Dinoroseobacter shibae DFL 12 = DSM 16493: one gene and its partner. The main gene of each other region encodes a partner of the protein of the gene in region 2 in a complex. Links are inferred from orthologs where the notes say so. Each region holds a gene or a part of one and is shown on either strand. Other genes may lie near its edges. The genes, in order: trxB and trxA.

Region 1 (9,153 bases), 810 kb from region 2 along the record:
CCGCGGCACGATCGGCGGCAGCCTTGCCAATAACGACCCGGCGGCCTGCTATCCGGCGGCGGCGCTGGGATCGGGGGCGACCATCGTGACCAACACGCGGGAGATCGCGGCGGACGACTATTTCCAGGGGATGTTCACCACCGCGCTCGAAGAGGGTGAGATCATCACGGAGGTCCGCTTCCCGGTGCCCGAGAAGGCAAACTGGCAGAAGTTCGTCCAGCCCGCCTCGCGCTTCAGCCTTGTGGGCGTGTTCGTGGCCAAGTTCTCGGGCGGCGTGCGCGTGGCCGTGACCGGCGCGTCGGAAGAAGGCGTGTTCCGCTGGACCGAGGCCGAGGCGGCGCTGAGCGGAAATTTCTCCGCCGATGCGATCAAGGATCTGTCGGTTCCGGCGGACGGGATGATCAACGACCTGCATGGCACGGGCGCCTACCGGGCGCATCTGGTCAAGGTGCTGACCGGGCGCGCGGTTGCCGCCGCCTGACACGGGCGCGCATTCGACAGACAAGACCCCCGTTCGGCGCGCGCCGGGCGGGGTTTTCTTTTGAGCCCCGCGACGGGCTGCGAAGGGTCTGGTCCTGCCCGCGGGCTTTTTCTATGTCTTGAAGCGCGCAAGGGAGTCGCGCGGCCGTCCCGGCCGTGGCCTGAGATCGGAGAGTACATGCGTGATGTGAAACGAAAGATCGGCGCGCTCGCGTTGTCGGTCGCCTGTGTCGGGCCCGGTGCGGCCGCGGCCTTCGAGCTGGGCCCGGCCTGGGAGCGGCATGTGACGGTGTTCGGCGCCTCGATGACCGAGAACACCTCGTTCGACGTGATGTCCTTCGATGTGACCTGGGCGGACTCCTACCTGGTGGGCGTCGCGGCCGGGATCGAGCGGCAGATCGGTGCCAGCCGGTTCAGCTGGGGCATCGAGGGGCAGTTGGTGCGCCATTTCGGCAAGATGGACCATTGGGAGGTGAACCTGCCCGTGGTGCTGCGCTATACCCCGCCGAACCCGTGGATCGATGCGTTCGAGAGCTTCGCCTACGGGCTGGGCCTGTCCCACGCGACCGATGTGCCCAGCGTGGAGGTGGAGCGCACGGGCGAGTCCCAGCGCAACTTCTTCTTCTGGAAGGCGGAGCTGGAGTTCAACACGCCGGTGGAGGACAGCACCTTGCTCGTCGGGTTGCACCATCGCTCGGACGGTTATGGCACGTTCGAGAATGACAGCGGGTCGACCGCGGTGTCGGTGGGCTGGAAACGGGCGTTCTGAGCCTGGTGTGCCAATGACAACAGCCTCCCCGGGGGGAGGCTGTTTTCCTGTGGGCCGGTGCCGGGGTCGGGCGGCGGTGCCCAGGGGCGCGGCTCAGGCCGCGACGAGGCCCATGGATTCGAGCTTCAACAGCACCTGCTGGGCGCAATAGTCGACCTCGGTCCCTTCGGTGTCCAGCACCAGCTCGGCATTGGTCGGCGCCTCGTAGGGGTCGGAGATCCCGGTGAACTCCTTGATCTTGCCCTCGCGCGCCAGCTTGTAGAGCCCCTTGCGGTCGCGGCGCTCGCATTCCTCGAGGCTGGTGGCGACGTGGATTTCCACGAAGGCGCCATAGGCCTCGATCATCTCGCGCACGGCCCGGCGGGTGGCGGTGTAGGGCGCGATGGGGGCGCAGATCGCGATGCCGCCGTTCTTGGTGATCTCGGAGGCGACATAGCCGATGCGGCGGATGTTGATGTCGCGGTGTTCCTTCGAGAAGCCGAGCTCGGACGACAGGTGCTTGCGGACCACGTCGCCGTCCAGCAGCGTGACCGGGCGGCCGCCCATTTCCATCAGCTTGACCATAAGCGCGTTGGCCACGGTGGACTTGCCCGAGCCGGACAGCCCCGTCAGAAACACGGTGAAGCCCTGCTTGGCCCGCGGCGGGCGGGTCTTGCGCAGTTCGGCCACCACTTCGGGGAAGGAGAACCATTCGGGGATCTCCAGCCCCTCGGACAGGCGACGGCGCAGCTCGGTGCCCGAGATGTTCAGGATCGTGACCTCGTCCTTGTCCTTGATCTCGTCCATGGGTTCGTATTGCGCGCGCTCCTGGACCCAGACCATGTGTTTGAAGTCCACCATGGTGATGCCCATTTCCTCTTCGTGCTCGCGGAAGAGGTCTTGCGCGTCATAGGGGCCGTAGAAATCCTCCCCGGCGGAGTTCTTGCCGGGGCCGGCGTGGTCGCGGCCGACGATGAAATGGGTCACACCGTGGTTCTTGCGGATCAGCCCGTGCCAGACCGCCTCGCGCGGGCCGGCCATGCGCATGGCCAGGTTCAGAAGGCTCATGGTGGTGGTGGCGGCCGGGTACTTGTCGAGCACCGCCTCGTAGCAGCGCACGCGGGTGAAGTGGTCCACATCGCCGGGCTTGGTCATGCCGACGACCGGGTGGATCAGCAGGTTGGCCTGGGATTCGCGCGCGGCGCGGAAGGTCAGCTCCTGATGCGCGCGGTGCAGCGGGTTGCGGGTCTGGAAGGCCACGACCTTGCGCCAGCCGAGCTTGCGGAAATAGGCGCGCAGCTCGTTGGGCGTGTCGCGGCGGGCGCGGAAGTCGTAATGGATCGGCTGCTGGATGCCGGTGATGGCACCGCCGAGATAGACCGGGCCCGCGACGTGGTGCAGGTAGTTCACCGCCGGATGCGCCAGGTCGTCGGCGCCGAAGACCATTTCGGCCTCGCGGGCCTTGTTGGGCACGTATTTGTCGGAGATCGACAGGATGGCGAGGATCACGCCCTCCTGGTCGCGCAGGGCGATGTCCTGGCCCGGCTCGACCGTGTCGGCGAAATCCTGGCTGATATCCAGGGTGATGGGCATCGGCCAGAGCGAGCCGTCCGCCAGGCGCATGGTTTCCACCACGCTGTCGTAGTCGTCCTTGCCGAGGAAGCCCTTGAGCGGGTTGAACCCGCCATTCATTAGCAGCTCCAGATCGCAGATCTGGCGCGGGGTCAGGTCCCAGGAGGGAAGCGACGCGGCTTCGACCTTCAGCTTCTGGGCGCTGTCGGCGGAGACGTAGAGCTCCGTGATCGGGGCGTGGGGGTTTTGCATCGGAAAGCTCCTGAATTGGGGGGGGATCGGGTATTGGGCCGAGCCGGTCAGCTCGGCATGAAGGGCGGTGAACTCGGTGAACTTGCGGGCGAGGAACTTGTCGATGAGCCGGGTTTTCTGCGCTGCACCCCGGGCCGTCAGGCCATAGGCGAAACGCTGGCGCCGGTCGGTCCCGGTCCGTTCTGTGATCTCGATCAGCCCGGCCTCCGCGGCGGCGCGCAGCTGCGCATTGACCCGGCCCAGGGAGATGCCCAATGCCCCGGCCAGGGCGCGCTGGGAGGCGTCCGGGGTCAGGTCGAGCTGCCGCAGCAGGCGGAAGAGCAGGTCTTCCTCCTCGGCGGAGATCGGTTTGGGCTGGGCGTTCATCGGGGCGGGACTCAATATGTGTTCACGGCTGAACGCATATGGCAGCCAACCCGATCTGCCAAGAACAATTTGCGATCGCGGTAAACGCTGTGTTGATCCGGGCACAGGGCGGGCGATGGACGGGTTTCGCGCGGCGTATTGATAGGAATTTCCTATCGTGTGGCGTTGGGCGTTCGGATTTGACCTGAGTCAACAAACTTAGAACGATTCCAAGTTAGGCCGGGCAGGCTAAGGTCCACAAGAAAAGGAGTTTCTCATGGCCTGTCACCCAGCCCTCCGGTTTGGCACTGTTTCCATGCTTGTTCTGGCCGCGTCCGCGGCGTCCGCGTCCGACCTGCAGGAGCAGGCGCGCGAGCTGTTCGAGCCGGTGCCCTCCACGATCCCGGCGCTGCGCGACAACCCCGTCACGCCGGAGAAGATCGACCTGGGCAAGGCGCTGTTCTTCGACCCGCGGATGTCCGCGTCGGGGGTGTTTTCGTGCAATTCCTGCCACAACCTGGCGACGGGCGGCGACGACAACATGCCGGTCTCGATCGGCCATGGCTGGCAGAAGGGGCCGCGCAACTCGCCCACGGTGCTGAACGCGGTGTTCAACATCGCGCAGTTCTGGGACGGGCGGGCCGAGGACCTGGCAGCGCAGGCCAAGGGGCCTGTGCAGGCGGGGGTCGAGATGGCCAACACGCCGGAGAACGTGATCGCGACGCTCAACTCCATGCCGCAATATGTGGAGTGGTTCACGGCCTCCTTTCCCGAAGAGGCCGACCCGGTGTCCTTCGACAATTTCGCTAAGGCGATCGAGGCCTACGAGGCCACGCTGATCACGCCCGCGCCCTTCGATGCCTATCTGAACGGGGACGAGGCGGCGCTGAGCGAGGACCAGAAGGAGGGCCTGGCGCTCTTCATCGACAAGGGCTGCGCCTCTTGCCATAACGGGGTGAACCTGGGCGGCAACGGCTACTATCCCTTCGGGCTGATCGAGAAGCCGGGGGCGGATGTGCTGCCGCCCGATGACATGGGCCGATTCGCGGTGACCGAGACGGCGGATGATTCCTATGTCTTCCGGGCCTCGCCCCTGCGCAATATCGAGCTGACGGCGCCCTATTTCCATTCCGGCGTGGTGTGGGACCTGAAGGCCGCGGTGCAGATCATGGGCGACTCGCAGCTCGGTGCCGATATCACCGAGGATGAGGCGGACAAGATCGTGGCCTTCCTGCGCGCCCTGACCGGGGAGATGCCGGAGGTGGTCTATCCGATCCTGCCGGTGGAAACGGCGGCGACGCCGCGGCCCACGGGCGAGGTTCTGCCCTGAGCCAGCGCGGTCCGGGCCTGCGGGCCCGGGCTGCCTTGCGGGGCGGTTATTCCGCCGCGTTCACCGGGGCCGCGTAGACGCCCGCATCGGCGGTGGTCTCGCCGTCCATTTCCGCCAGAAACCGCTCGGCCTCCAGCGCGGCCATGCAGCCCATGCCCGCGCTGGTCACCGCCTGGCGGTATTCGTGGTCGGTCAGGTCGCCCGCGGCGAAGACACCCGGGATCGAGGTCGCGGTGCTGTCCGGCGCGGTGACGACATAGCCGCCCATATGGGTTTCGAGCTGGTCGATCACCAACTCGGAGGCCGGGGCATGGCCGATGGCCACGAAGAACCCCGCGCAGGGCAGGGTGCGCGTCTCGCCGGTGTCGCGGTGCTTGATCACCACGCCTTCGACGCCGCGCGGGGTGTCGGTGCCCACCACTTCCTCCACCGTGTGGTCCCAGATCACCTCGACCTTGGGGTTCTTGAACAGTCGGTCCTGCAGGATCTTTTCGGCGCGCAGGCTGTCGCGGCGGTGCACCAGGGTCACCTTGGAGGCGAAATTGGTCAGAAACAGCGCCTCTTCGACGGCCGTGTTGCCGCCGCCGATCACCACGACCTCCTTGCCGCGGTAGAAGAATCCGTCGCAGGTGGCGCAGGCCGAGACGCCGAAGCCCTTGAAGTGTTCCTCCGAGGGCAGGCCGAGCCATTTCGCCTGCGCCCCGGTGGCCAGGATCAGCGCCTCGGCCTTGTAGATCGTGCCGCTGTCGCCATAGGCGGTGAAGGGGCGGGACGACAGGTCGAGCCGGTTGATATGGTCGGCGATGATCTCGGTCCCCATGGCCTTTGCATGCTCTTCCATCCGCACCATCAGGTCGGGGCCCATGACGCTGCTGTCGCCGGGCCAGTTTTCCACATCGGTGGTGATGGTAAGTTGGCCGCCGGGCTGGATGCCCTGGACCAGCACCGGGTTCAGCATCGCGCGGCTGGCATAGACCGCCGCCGTGTAGCCCGCCGGGCCGGAGCCGATGATCAGGACCTTCAGGTGACGTGTTTCGCTCGACATGGGGCAGCTTCCTCGACAAATGATCCCCCCGATATAAAACCCGGGGACAGAGAGGAAAAGGGGCCACGGTTCTGATCGCCGGTAGAAAAATATTGCCGAAGTGAGAAACATTATTGCGCAGGTGGGGTGTCTGGCGTAAGAAAGCCCCACGGGAAGAGGGCCTTATGCACGCATCCAAACTTGATCCGATCGACCGCAAGATTCTTGCTGAATTGCAGGGGGACGGGCGCATGACCAATGTCGAATTGGCCAGGCGCGTCGGCATCTCGGCCCCGCCCTGCCTGCGCCGGGTGCGCGCGCTGGAGGAGGCCGGGTTCATCCGCGGCTACCATGCCAGTGTCGACACCCGCGCCTTGGGATTCGAGGTGCAGGTCTTTGCCATGGTCGGGCTGAACAGCCAGGCGGAGGCGGATCTGAGCGCCTTCGAGGCGCGCTGCCGGGCCTGGCCGCTGGTGCGCGAGTGCCACATGCTGAACGGCGAGATCGACTTCATCCTGAAATGCGTGGCCCCGGACCTGTCGTCCTTCCAGAGCTTCCTGACCGGCGAGTTGACCGCGGCGGAGAACGTGGCGAGCGTGAAGACCTCGCTGGTGATCCGGGGGGCCAAGGACGAGCCCGGCGTCCCCTTCGATGTCATGGAAGCGCGTCTCAGCCAGATCGCCTGACGGGCGGGCGTCCGGGGGCTCAGCCCAGGCGGGCGCGGCGGAAGGGCGAGGCGGTGACGAAGCGTTCGGGTGCGGGCCGCGTGGTCAGCCCGGGCATAAACCTGGCGAACATCTGTGCGAGAAGATCGGGTTGGCGGGACAGGAAACCGTCCGTGTTCAGGGTACGAATCGACAGACCGTTGGCCACGGCCCAGGCGGGGCTGGCGCAGGCGATCTGGAACATGCGGACTGGGGCTTGCGGGACCAGCGCGGTGATCATGTCGTCATGACCGAAAGTCGAGAGCGGCTTGGAGATGTCGCGGGCGCCGCCGAGTTGTACCTCGGCAGCGGCGCCGAGGATGCTGTCGCTGAGGGGGCGGCCGAAGCCGAAGCGTTCGGGCTGTACGCGGCGCAGCCAAGGGGTGTCGAGCGCGTCGGGCCGCAAGGTGACCTCGCCGATCCAGGTGATCTGAGCGGTGCCGCCGTCACCCGGGGCGATGGTGTCGCCGAGGCCCAGATCCTCGATCGCGACGCTGCCCGTGGGTACTCGGATCTGGGTGCCTTGGGCGAGGATCCCGAAGGCCGGCAGCAGGCGCGTTACGATCTCGGGCTTGCGGGCGCAGAAGCTGCGCGCGCCCTGTTCGATGCAGTGGCTGTCGAATCTGGCCAGAACGGACGGTTGCGCGGTGGCGTCTGCACCATTGGATACGGTGACCGGGACCGGCGGACGGACGAGTGGAGCCATGTTCTTACCCTCGGGTTGCTGTACGGCCCCCACCGTGGTCAGCCCGCTGAACCTGTGCGCTTTGACTAAAATTGTCAAAGAATTCGACGGGTCATCCTTAACGCGGGGTCAGCCTCCCGCGGCGCGGCGCCGCTCCGGTGCAGGTGGCGCGTCGCGCAGGGCAAGCGGCGGGCGCACCTGGCGGGCATAGGGCGGGGGCGGGGTGTGTTCGGCCGTGGCGCGCAGCAGCGCGCGGAGCCAGCGGGGCGTGTCTTTCATCATGGTTTGTGCCTTAATTTGGCGCCGTGAGTGGCAGTTGGGAACAATCCGCGCTCGTGATCGCGAATTGTGGTCAGCCTTGCGGGCAAAAAAGGCCGAAATTTGACGAAAATTGTAAAAGTTGCGGGGGGCAGTGGCCCTGCGGAAATGCCCGCGTTTGCAGGTATTCCATGCATCTGACGCGGGGGGCCGGGGCGAAACAAGGCAGGAATGTGGCGGGCATCGGGCCCGACAGGGCCGCTCAGAGCCGGATGGTCGAGATCAGCCGGCCGTAATCTGCCTCGCCCCCATGGACGCTGCGGCGGTAGGAAAAGAACCGGCCCGGATCGCTGTAGGTGCAATGGCCGGTCCACTCGGCCTGGGCGATGCCCGCGCCCCGCAGCCGGGTCAGCCCGTAGGAGATCAGGTCGAAATGCGCCCGGCCGTCCTGGCCCCCGGCGAAAAAGCGGCTGTTCTCGGGGTCGTCGTCGAGGAAACGGTCGAGAAACTCGGGCCCGACCTCGTAGGCCCGCTGGGAGATCGACGGGCCGATCACCGCGGTGATCGCCTCGCGCCGGGCGCCCGCGGCCACCATGGCGTCGATCGTGGCCTCCAGCACGCCGTCCAGCGCGCCGCGCCAGCCCGCATGGGCCGCGCCGATGACGCCCGCCTGCCCGTCGGCGAAGAGCACCGGCTGGCAATCGGCGGTCAGGATGCCGAGAACGAGGCCCGGGGTCGCGGTGACCATGGCGTCGGCGGTGGGTTTAGGGCCGGGCGCCGGGGCGGCCTCGAGCGTGACCACGTCCGGCGAATGAACCTGGTTCACCGTGGCGAGCGCACTGACCGGCACCTCCATCGCCGCGGCCACGCGGGCGCGGTTCAGGGCCACGGTGTCGGACTGGTCGCTGGAGCCGGGGCCGCAATTGAGCCCCTCGAACACGCCCGAGGACGCGCCGCCCTTGCGGGTGAAGAACCCGTGCGCCACCGGCAGGGCGGGCGATGTGAGGATCTCGAGCGTCATGGGGCGTCGGGTTTCCCGGGGTTGGGCGGGGCGATGGACCCCGGCACGGGGGGCGCGGATGGGGGACTCACACAGAGCACTTTGAACAGGGTTCCCATTTCCTCCGGGTGGGTCAAGCGGCGATGTGCGGCGATGTGGCTTTGCAATGCCGCGCCTTCCAGTCCCGTGGCGAGGGCCTGGGCGCGGGTGGTGATGCCCAGCCGTTCAAGAAACACGCCCTGGGGGATCATCGCTGATACGCTCGCGCCGGCGGTGCGCGCGGCCTGCGCCAGCGGCTCGAAATCCACATGAGCGGTCAGGTCGGCCTGGCCGGGATGGGCCAGCACCGGGTCCGGGCGATGGGCGCGCACCGCCTGCAACGTGTCGCCCTTCGAGCGCCAGTCGCCATAGTCTGCAATGATCGCCGCGCCGCCGTGGCGCGCGATGCGGCCCGCGATCTCGGCGATGATCGGCTGCGCCGGGGCGCAGGTTTCGACCAGATCGCCGGGGCCTGTATCCGCCATCCGGTGGGCGAGGGATGCCAGCGCCGCGGGTTGGGCGCGCCCGAAGGCCAGCGCGCCCTCGGCCAGCCCGATCTGCCGTTCGGCCCAGCCCGCGGCGTGGCGCTCGAACTGGCGGATGGGCAGGGCATCGAAGAACTCGTTGGCCACCAGCAAGAGCGGCGCGTCGGGCAGATCCTCCACCCGGTCGAGCCGGACGGCCTCCGGCACGCGGGTTGCCTGCTCGGCGCGCAG
Region 2 (9,269 bases):
GTCGTGATTTCGAAGTGATCGAAGGCGGCCCGGATACGGACATCACTGATCACGTTCCCGATGGCAGCGACAGCGCCAAAGCGCTCGCCGCCATGAAGATGGCGGAGCCGGGCTTCAACGTGACTGAATTCCTCGGCGGAGCAAAAGGCGCCTACGAGTGGATCCTCATGTCCTTCGAAAACGGCGATATGGACGACGTCCAGGGCTTCCTGTCCGAAGAGCTGTCCGAAGCGTTTTCGGAGGTGATCGAGCAGCGCAATGAACAGGGCCTGACTGTCGAGGCCGAGTTCGTCGGTGTGCGCGAGACTACGCTCGTGGAAGCAGCGTTCGACCGCGATACTCGAGAGGGTGAAGTGACCGTGCGGTTCGTGGGCGAGCTGACCTTTGTTGTGCGGAATGCCGAAGGCGAGATCGTCGAAGGCGATCCGACGGAGATTAAGCGTCAGAAGGACGTTTGGACCTTCGCGCGGGTCATGGGGTCGGATGATCCCAACTGGCGGCTTGTCGCAACCGGGGAATGATCCCGCTCCGCGCGGCGGTGCTGGGCGTTGGACTGATGGCTGGCGCTACGCCCGCACATGCATCTGTTGAACTTCTTGGTTTCGGTGACCTCAAAGGCTGGGCCGAGGATTCTCATACAGAGGCGCTGGAAGCCTTCCGGACAACTTGCGTCGATCTGAAGGATCCAGCTTGGGGTCCCATCTGCGCAATTGCCCGCGCGACGAATGATGCGCGCGGGTTCTTCGAGAGCTTGTTCCTCCCGATCCTGATCAAGGGCGATGACGAGGCGCTCTTCACCGGCTACTACGAGCCCGAGCTGCGCGCATCGCGCACGCGCGGTGGCGCGTATCAGTACCCGATTTACCAAGTGCCACCCGAATTGCCCCGCGATCGGCCCTGGTATACCCGAGGCGAGCTGGAAGACCGCGGGATCCTGAACGGGCGCGGACTTGAGCTGGCTTACGCCACCGATCCGGTGGAGGTTTTTTTCCTTCAGGTTCAGGGCTCCGGCCGTCTGCGCTTGACCGACGGGACAGTGATGCGCGTGGGGTTCGCGGCGAAAAACGGCCATGACTATAGCTCTGTCGGGCGCGAAATGGTCCGGCGTGGGCTGTACCAGCCGCACCAGGTTTCCGCCGATCGGATCAAGGCCTGGGTGCGGGCCAATGGCGCCGCCGGCAAGCGGCTGCTGCACCACAACAAATCCTTTGTGTTCTTTCGTGAAGTATCCACCGTACCTGCCCATCTGGGGCCTTTGGGGGCGATGAACCGGTCAATCACGCCGATGCGGACCATCGCGGTGGATCCGACCTATACCCCCCTAGGGGCGCCGGTCTGGATCGAGAAGGGCGGGGCAGACCCCTTGCGCCGCTTGATGGTGGCGCAGGATACCGGCTCTGCGATCAAGGGGGCCCAGCGCGCGGACGTGTTCTACGGCTCAGGCGAGGCGGCGGGTGACAAGGCCGGGCGTATCCGCGATCCGGGGCGCATGGTTGTACTGCTACCGGTGGAGTTGGCGTTGTCCTACGTGGAAAGTGGGATGTGAAATGTCCAAGCGACCCCCGAGACGCCTGCGCCCCGACGAGGAGGAAATCTGGAAGCGTGTTGCCGAAACCGCCACGCCCTTGAGCAAGCCGCGGTTTCCGATGCCGCAGGATGTGACCCCAAGCCCGCGCAAGGCTCGATCCCCTGAAAAAGAGCCTATCTCGCCGTTCAGCATCGGGAGTGGCGCGGGTTTGTCCGAGACTCACGATCTGGCGCCTGGACTCGGTGAGCGGATCGCCGCCGCGCCGGTGACCATGGATCGCAAGGCCTTCGGCAAGCTCAAACGGGGCAAGTTGAAGCCCGAGGGGCGGCTGGATCTGCATGGCATGACGCTGTCTCAGGCGCATCCTGCGCTCAACCGGTTCATCCTCGGGGCGCATTCCCAGGGCAAGCGCCTGGTTCTGGTGATCACCGGAAAGGGCAAGGACCGCGATCAGGGCGGTCCGATCCCCGAACGTCTCGGCGTTCTGCGCCACCAGGTGCCCCATTGGCTGTCGATTCCACCACTGTCCAGCGTCGTGTTGCAGGTTACAACGGCCCATTTGCGCCACGGTGGTGGTGGGGCATATTACGTGTATCTCAAGAGGCCGCGTTAGGCTCCCGTACGCCACAGAGCGGCGGCGAGCAGCCCGGCTGAGAGGGCGATATAGAGACTGATCAAGGGCATTTGCGCAGGGAAGGACGCCCCTGCATCGATGGCCAGACCGGTAATCAGCGGCCCTATCGCGGAACTCAAAACCATAAGGGCCATGGCGACCGATTTGATCGCGCCGAGATGGCGGGTCCCGAACATGTCCGCCCAAAAGGCCGCGGGCAGTGTGTTATTCGCGCCGACCGTAACCGCCAGAAGGCTTAGCCCGACCGCGAGGCCCAAGAGGGTTTCGGTGCCTGATATGACGATGAAGCTCAGTGCCAAGGGTAGGGTGAACAGGCACATCAGGAGACGTGTGCCGAACCGGTCCACGAGAAATCCCGTGCCCAGCATCGCGAGAACCGAGACCACCGAATAGAGCGGAAAAAGCGCGACAAGATCGAGATGGGCGATATCCTTTTCCGCCGCCAGATGGACTTGTTGAAAAAAGAATGCGGTCACGAAGGCGGGCGTCGACAGAAGTGCGGGTACAATCGCCCAGAAGAAAGGTGCTCGCACGACCTCTGCCCGGGTCCAGTGGCGGCCGCCCGAACCAGTACTCTGACTGTCTTCGGCATAGCTTTGCGGTTGGCGTTCGCGGTGCAAAAGGGCCAGAAGCACCGGGATGGCCGCGAGGCTCAGCAAGGCTGCAAGACCCCAGAGCGCGCGCCACTCGACGACGGTCAAAAGCGCCACGAACAGGATCGGAAGAAACGCTTCGCCCACCGAATACCCAAGCGAAGACACGGATATCGCCTTTCCGCGATTGGCTGAGAACCAGCGCGCCATAGCCACGCGGCCCACATGGGTCACCATACCCTGACCGCCGAGACGCAAGCCGAACACCACCAGTGGAAGGGCCCAGACCCAAGGGTTGACCGCCATGGCCAGGCAGGCCGCAGCAAGGCCTGCAAGCGCCCAGGGCCCAAGGCGGCGGACGCGATAATGGTCGGTCAGGGTGCCGAGCCAGACCATGACCGCAGCAGAGCCCAGTGTGCCCAGTGCATAGATGGCGCCCCACGCGCCGTGGCTCAGCCCGAAACTCTCTTGGATGTCGCCGGCGAAGATGGCGATGAAAAAGGTCTGCCCATAGCTGCCGGAGAACGCCAGTAGCCCCCCGGCGCCTAGCCAACGGGCGTTTTGACGAAGGAATCCGGAAGTAGTCATTCCACGCTTCTATGCGCGACGCAGGGCGCGTGGCAGATCAGAGTACGTAGCGGCTGAGATCGGTATCGCGGGTCAGCGCGCCGAGATTGGCTTCGACAAACTCCGCATCCACGGTGATCTCGTCGCCGGAGCGGTCCGGAGCGGCGAAGCTGAGTTCCTCGAACACCCGTTCCATCACTGTATAGAGCCGCCGCGCGCCGATGTTCTCCACCGATTGGTTCACCTCCGCTGCGATGCGCGCAAGCGCTGCGATGCCATCCTCGGCGAAGGTGACAGTGACGGATTCCGTGCCCATCAGCGCGGTGTATTGCAGTGTCAGAGCATTGTCGGTCTCGGTCAGGATACGGACGAAATCCTGTTCGGTCAGGGGGCGCAACTCGACCCGGATGGGCAGGCGCCCCTGAAGTTCCGGCAGCAGGTCCGAAGGTTTGGCGATGTGGAACGCGCCGGAGGCGATGAACAGCACATGATCGGTTTTCACTGGGCCGTACTTCGTGCTGACGGTTGTGCCCTCGATCAGGGGCAACAGGTCACGCTGTACGCCTTCGCGGCTGACATCGGCGCCACGGGCGTCGGAGCGAGCGCAGACCTTGTCGATCTCGTCGAGGAAGACAATGCCGTTCTGTTCCACCGCTGTGACGGCACTGCGATTGACCGCTTCATCGTCCAGCAGTTTGTCTGCCTCTTCGCTGATCAAGACCTCGTAGCTCTGTGCCACAGTCAGCTTCTTGCGCACGGTGCGCCCACCAAACGCCTTGCCGAACAGCTCAACCAGATCCATGCCGCCGCCCATGGGGTTCATGCCGGGCTGGCCGGGAATTTCGAACATGCTCATCGGGTTGGAAGTATCTGCCACCTCCAGCTCGATCACCGTATCGTCCAGTTCCCCGGCTTTCAGCTTCTTGCGGAACATCTCGCGGGTGGCTTCACGGGCGTCTGAACCCGCGATGGCTTCGATCACACGCTCTTCAGCGGCCTGATGGGCGTTGGCCTTCACCTCTTCGCGCATGTGATCGCGAGTCATGGTGATGGCGTTCTCGACGAGGTCGCGGATGATCTGTTCCACGTCACGGCCGACATAGCCGACTTCGGTGAACTTGGTGGCTTCGACCTTGATGAACGGCGCGCGTGCCAGTTTCGCCAAGCGACGGCTGATCTCGGTCTTGCCGACGCCGGTCGGGCCGATCATCAGGATATTCTTGGGATAAACCTCTTCGCGCAGGTCATCCGACAGCTGTTTGCGGCGCCAGCGGTTGCGCAGGGCAACGGCCACAGCCCGTTTGGCATCCTTCTGCCCGATGATGAACCGATCCAGTTCGGACACGATTTCGCGGGGGGTCAGGTCGGTCACGGGCGGTCTCCTGCACTTGTCTTGGGGGCTAGGTAAAGGCGCGGCGTGGAAACAAGCCGCGTTGCGGGTCAGGCGTCGATCGCTTCGACAGTCAGGTTTCCGTTGGTGTAGACACAAATGTCTGCTGCGATCTGCATTGCCTTGCGGGCAATCGTTTCGGCGTCGAAATCCGCCTCCATCAGGCCACGGGCAGCCGCAAGGGCGAAATTTCCGCCAGAGCCGATGGCGGCGATGTCATGCTCTGGCTCCAGCACATCGCCCGCCCCTGTAATCACCAGAAGAAGGGAACCGTCCGTCACGATCAGCATCGCTTCGAGCTTTTGCAGGTACTTGTCGGTGCGCCAGTCCTTGGCCAGTTCCACCGCCGCGCGCTGCAACTGCCCGGGGGTCGCTTCGAGCTTGGCTTCCAGCCGTTCCAGCAGGGTGAAGGCATCGGCGGTCGAGCCTGCGAAACCCGCGACCACGTCATGTCCACCCGGGGTCAGGCGGCGCACCTTGCGGGCGGTTCCCTTGATGACGGTCTGGCCAAGGCTGACCTGCCCGTCGCCAGCGACCACAACCTTGCCGTTCTTCTTGACGCCGATGATGGTGGTGCCGTGCCAGCCGGGGAAGGATGTCTCAGTCATGGGGCCTCCGTAATCTGGGCCATATATGCGGGTCCGGGCGCGGTTTCGCAACGGGCCAAGCAAAAGGGCGCCCGAAGGCGCCCGTTCCGGTGCGTGTGAGGCAGAATCAGAGGGACTCTTCAATCCAGCTTTGCAGGGCGGCTTTCGGCGCGGCACCGACCTTATTCGACACAACCTCGCCGTTCTTGAACAGGAACAGCGCAGGAATACCGCGCACGCCCATCTGTGCGGGGGCGTTCGGGTTCTCGTCCACGTTGACCTTGGCGATCTTCACCTTGCCGTCGAAGGTCACGCTCAGTTCTTCGAGCGCCGGGCCGATCTGCTTGCAGGGGCCGCACCATTCTGCCCAGAAATCCACCACCACGGGGATGTCGGATTTCGTGACTTCGGTGTCGAAGGTTTCGTCGGTTACGGCAACGGTTGCCATGGCTATGGCCCTCCTTGGGGGATGCATGTGTCGGCCCCGGAACCTATGAACCGGGCCAGGAAAGGTCAAGCTGGCGGCGTCCTTTGTAACGCCGCAATCACCAAACCGTGGGGCAAGGGCATGAGAGTCGCGGTTCGGGTCCAGAGGATCGCTGTCTCGATGGACATATCCGGATAGATCGCGGCGAGAGCTTCGGCATAAGCGCCCATCTGGCGCAGCAGGCCTTCGGGGGTGTCTTCTGGGTGCGCAGGGACGGCCTGGTTGCTTTTGAAGTCGACGGCGACGATACGCTCCGGTCCAATGATGAGACGATCGACTGTCCCAAGGATCTGTGCGCCATTCAGGCCGGGTAGGGGCGCGGTCAGGCTGACCTCGGCAAGCGTGTCCGGAGCGAAAAGCGGCTCTAAAGCGGGGTTTTCGAGGACGCCGCGCGCTTCCGCCAGAAGGTCTGCGACAGTCTCGGGGTTGTCCTCCGCTCCCAGAAGGCGCGGCGCGAGGCTTGCCCAACTTTCCGGTGGATGATCCGGCAGATGCTCCAGAAGCAGGTGAATCTGCTTGCCACGTCGTTGGGCCGCATCCTTGTCGAGGCCCTCGATTGCGTTCTCGATCACTTTCGCCCCACCGAGATCGGAGGGTGCACGGGTGTTGCGCCGTTCAGGCATCGGAGGCATTGGTGCGAAGGCGGGCTGTTGTGGACTATGGGCCGTATGGAGGGGCATGGGGGAAGGGGCATCGGGGGGCCAGACCCCGTGCTCAAGCCGCAAGCCGGTCCCGGTCGGAAACTCCACCTCGTGGGGCGTCTGTGCCTCGATACCCTCGGTCACCATGGCGTGCCAGCTGTCCGTGCCGGTCCCGGTCTCCCCCGCGGCGGCCACGATCAGCCAGCTCTCGGCGCGGGTCATGGCGACATAAAGCAGGCGCATCCGCTCTTCGGTGTCGCGCAGTGCAATCTCCTCGGCGCGAGGCTTTATAACTTCGGGGCGCGTTTCCTTGTTTCCGGCCCACACCAAGGGGCCATCTTCAAGCGGGAGCAGCTTGCTGCGAGTGTTGGTATTGGACGGTTTTGCACAATCGGGCATGATGACGATAGGGGCTTCCAGTCCCTTGGCACCGTGGACTGTCATCACCCGGATCTCGTCCCGACGGGCGTCTATCTGACGTTTAATGCTCATGTCGTCCTGCCGGAACCATGCCACGAAGCCGCTCAGGCTGGGTATTTCGGTCTGCTCGTATTGCAGGGCTTGGTCGAGCAGGACGTCGATGCCTTCCTCGGCTTCCTCGCCCAGCCGCGCAATTAGCCGTTCGCGCCCGCCATGGCGGGTTAGCACCCGTTCAAGCAGGTCGTATGGGCGCAGGAAATCAGCCTGATCCCTGACATCCTGCAGGAAAGCGCGGGTTTCACCGTGCGCGTCGCTGTCGCGCAAAGCCGCCCAGAGGAAGCGGTTTCGGTTCGGCTGTGCGAGGACGTGCAGCTCGCGCTGGGTCCAGCCGCAGAGTGGGGAACGCAGCACGCAGGCCAACGCCATGCTATCCTCCGGCGTCGCGGCAAAGGCCAGCAGTGCCATCAAATCCTGCACCGCCAGTTCCGCCCCCACACGCAGCCGGTCCGAACCCGCGATTGGCAAGCGTTCGGTCTTGCAGGCGCGGATCAACTCGTGGAAGATCTCGGACCGTTTTTGCACCAGAACCAGAAAATCGCCGGGCGTGATCGGGCGAGTCTCGCCCTTGGCGGAGGTGATCTGCGTGCCGCTCTCAAGCAGGCGTCTGATCTCTGCCGCAATCTTGCGGGCCAGTACGTGACGCGGATCGTCCGCGGCGATCTTGTCCACCGGGTCGGTCCAGTTTTGGGGCGTCTGTTTTTCGGCCTTCGCCAACGCAGGCCACAGGTCGACCCGCCCCGGCAGGGCTTCGTGAAACGCGATGTGTTCCGACCCGCCGCCGAGGCCCTGGTGCTGGAACCGAGAGAAGGTCTCGTCCACATGACGCAGTACGGCCCTCGACGATCGGAACGAAAACAGGAGCAGCCGTTCCTGCAACGGCGTGCCGACCTGGGCCAGCTCGGTGCCGAAATGCTGGCGCATCCGGTCAAACCCGGCGGGATCGGCGCCTTGGAATGAATAGATCGATTGTTTCTGGTCTCCGACCACGAAAATGGTGCGCAAGACATTGGTGCGCGCGCCCTGACCGGCGGTGAATTCGCGCGTCAGCAGGCGAATGACATCCCATTGCACGGGCGAGGTGTCCTGCGCTTCGTCCACCAGCATATGGTCGATCCCGCCATCAAGTCGGAAGAGAACCCATTGCGCCACCCCCGGATCGGTCAGAAGCGTCTTGGCGCGCAGGATCAGATCGTCGAAATCCAACCAACCACGCGCGTCCTTGCCCGCCTGGTAGGCCTTCAGGAACACGTTGGCGAAGTTGTGGACGATCCGGGTCTGCGCCGCGATTTCCAACGCCAGACGAGGCTGTCGCGCTTCGGCGACACGACACATCAGGTCGTTCAGCGCGCCCATGTCGGCGCCAAGCGCGGTCCGCGTGGCTTTCGTTGGGAAGGCGTCGGTCTTGGGCGCGAAAGGGCCGGCCTTGGCCGTCGCACCATAGAGTAGCAAGCCCTCCAGAACCTCGAACCACGTTGTATCCGGCGCACGGTCTGCAAGTTCTTGCAGCTTTGCCGCGGCTTTGGCATCGGTTGAACTGCCGGTGGCGCAGGCTTTCGCGACACGCCCGATCAAGTCGCGATCCTTGGCTTGAAAGGTGCGGTCCGAGAGCGCTGTGATGCTATCCCCTGGAGCCAATCCAAGGGTCTTTTCGATAACGCCTTGGGCGGGCGGGCTTGTGAGCGCCTCGCGGTGGCTCAGAAGTTCTTTCATGAGCTCCGGCAAGTTCGTCTCGTCCACGCTCTGCGCGAGGGCAAAGAGGCTGTCGCGACCCGGTCCCTCGGCCATCTGGCGCAGCACAGCCCGTTGCAACTCGGCCTCGGCGCGACTGTCCATTTCGGTGAATTGCGGCGACACGCCAGCTTCCATCGGAAAACGGCGCAAAAGGCTGGCGCAGAAGGAGTGGATCGTCTGGATCTTCAGTCCGCCCGGGGTCTCGATCGCTCGGGCAAAGAGCGTGCGGGCGCTGCGGCAACGCGCTGCCGTGATCTCGACCTGCAGCAGGCCCAGCTCGGCCAGTCGCCGCCGCAGGTCGCCATCATCCAGCATCGACCAACCTCCGAGCGTGCGGAAGAGCCGGTTCTGCATCTCGCTCGCGGCGGCTTTCGTATAGGTCAGGCAGAGAATGCGTTCCGGAGGTACGTCTTCGAGCAGCAGTCGCGCCACCCGGTCGGTGAGAACCTTGGTCTTGCCCGAGCCCGCATTGGCCGACAGCCAAACCGACGAAGTCGGGTCCGCAGCGGCGATCTGCGCGCGCGTCGCGTCGTTCGGGGCCGGGGCAGTCATGGCATTTCCTCCGGAACGGGCGTGTCGCTCTGATCCCATTCGCCGAACCGGCTCAGGTGGTCGTAATCCGAGACGTATT

The links.
Region 1: the proteins of trxA (region 2) and trxB are in contact, whole or in part, in a crystal structure (PDB 1F6M), measured with the Escherichia coli proteins. The link is inferred for Dinoroseobacter shibae DFL 12 = DSM 16493 from one-to-one orthologs.

What each region holds. Positions count from the first base shown.
Region 1 is NC_009952.1:2,805,842-2,814,994, reverse strand. Bases 3,774-6,647 are described here. They hold trxB (thioredoxin-disulfide reductase), read right to left. Parts: upstream 5,773-6,647; coding sequence 4,774-5,772; downstream 3,774-4,773. Other genes in these bases: DSHI_RS21460 (Hint domain-containing protein), read right to left, coding at 6,457-6,647; DSHI_RS13465 (Lrp/AsnC family transcriptional regulator), read left to right, coding at 5,937-6,437; DSHI_RS13475 (cytochrome-c peroxidase), read left to right, coding at 3,774-4,727. Outside these bases: DSHI_RS13490 (FAD binding domain-containing protein), read left to right, coding at 1-481; DSHI_RS13485 (hypothetical protein), read left to right, coding at 659-1,249; DSHI_RS13480 (bifunctional sulfate adenylyltransferase/adenylylsulfate kinase), read right to left, coding at 1,343-3,418; more of DSHI_RS13475, read left to right, coding at 3,675-3,773; more of DSHI_RS21460, read right to left, coding at 6,648-7,161; DSHI_RS22370 (hypothetical protein), read right to left, coding at 7,270-7,422; peptidoglycan editing factor PgeF, read right to left, coding at 7,661-8,419; DSHI_RS13450 (class I SAM-dependent methyltransferase), read right to left, coding at 8,416-9,153.
Region 2 is NC_009952.1:3,620,075-3,629,343, reverse strand. The notes cover bases 4,088-7,077. They hold trxA (thioredoxin), read right to left. Parts: upstream 5,748-7,077; coding sequence 5,427-5,747; downstream 4,088-5,426. Other genes in these bases: addA (double-strand break repair helicase AddA), read right to left, coding at 5,813-7,077; hslV (ATP-dependent protease subunit HslV), read right to left, coding at 4,763-5,320; hslU (ATP-dependent protease ATPase subunit HslU), read right to left, coding at 4,088-4,694. In the rest of the region: DSHI_RS17445 (Tim44/TimA family putative adaptor protein), read left to right, coding at 1-521; mltA (murein transglycosylase A), read left to right, coding at 518-1,546; DSHI_RS17435 (Smr/MutS family protein), read left to right, coding at 1,548-2,141; DSHI_RS17430 (MFS transporter), read right to left, coding at 2,138-3,343; more of hslU, read right to left, coding at 3,381-4,087; more of addA, read right to left, coding at 7,078-9,190; double-strand break repair protein AddB, read right to left, coding at 9,187-9,269. UniProt on the Escherichia coli protein: Participates in various redox reactions through the reversible oxidation of its active center dithiol to a disulfide and catalyzes dithiol-disulfide exchange reactions.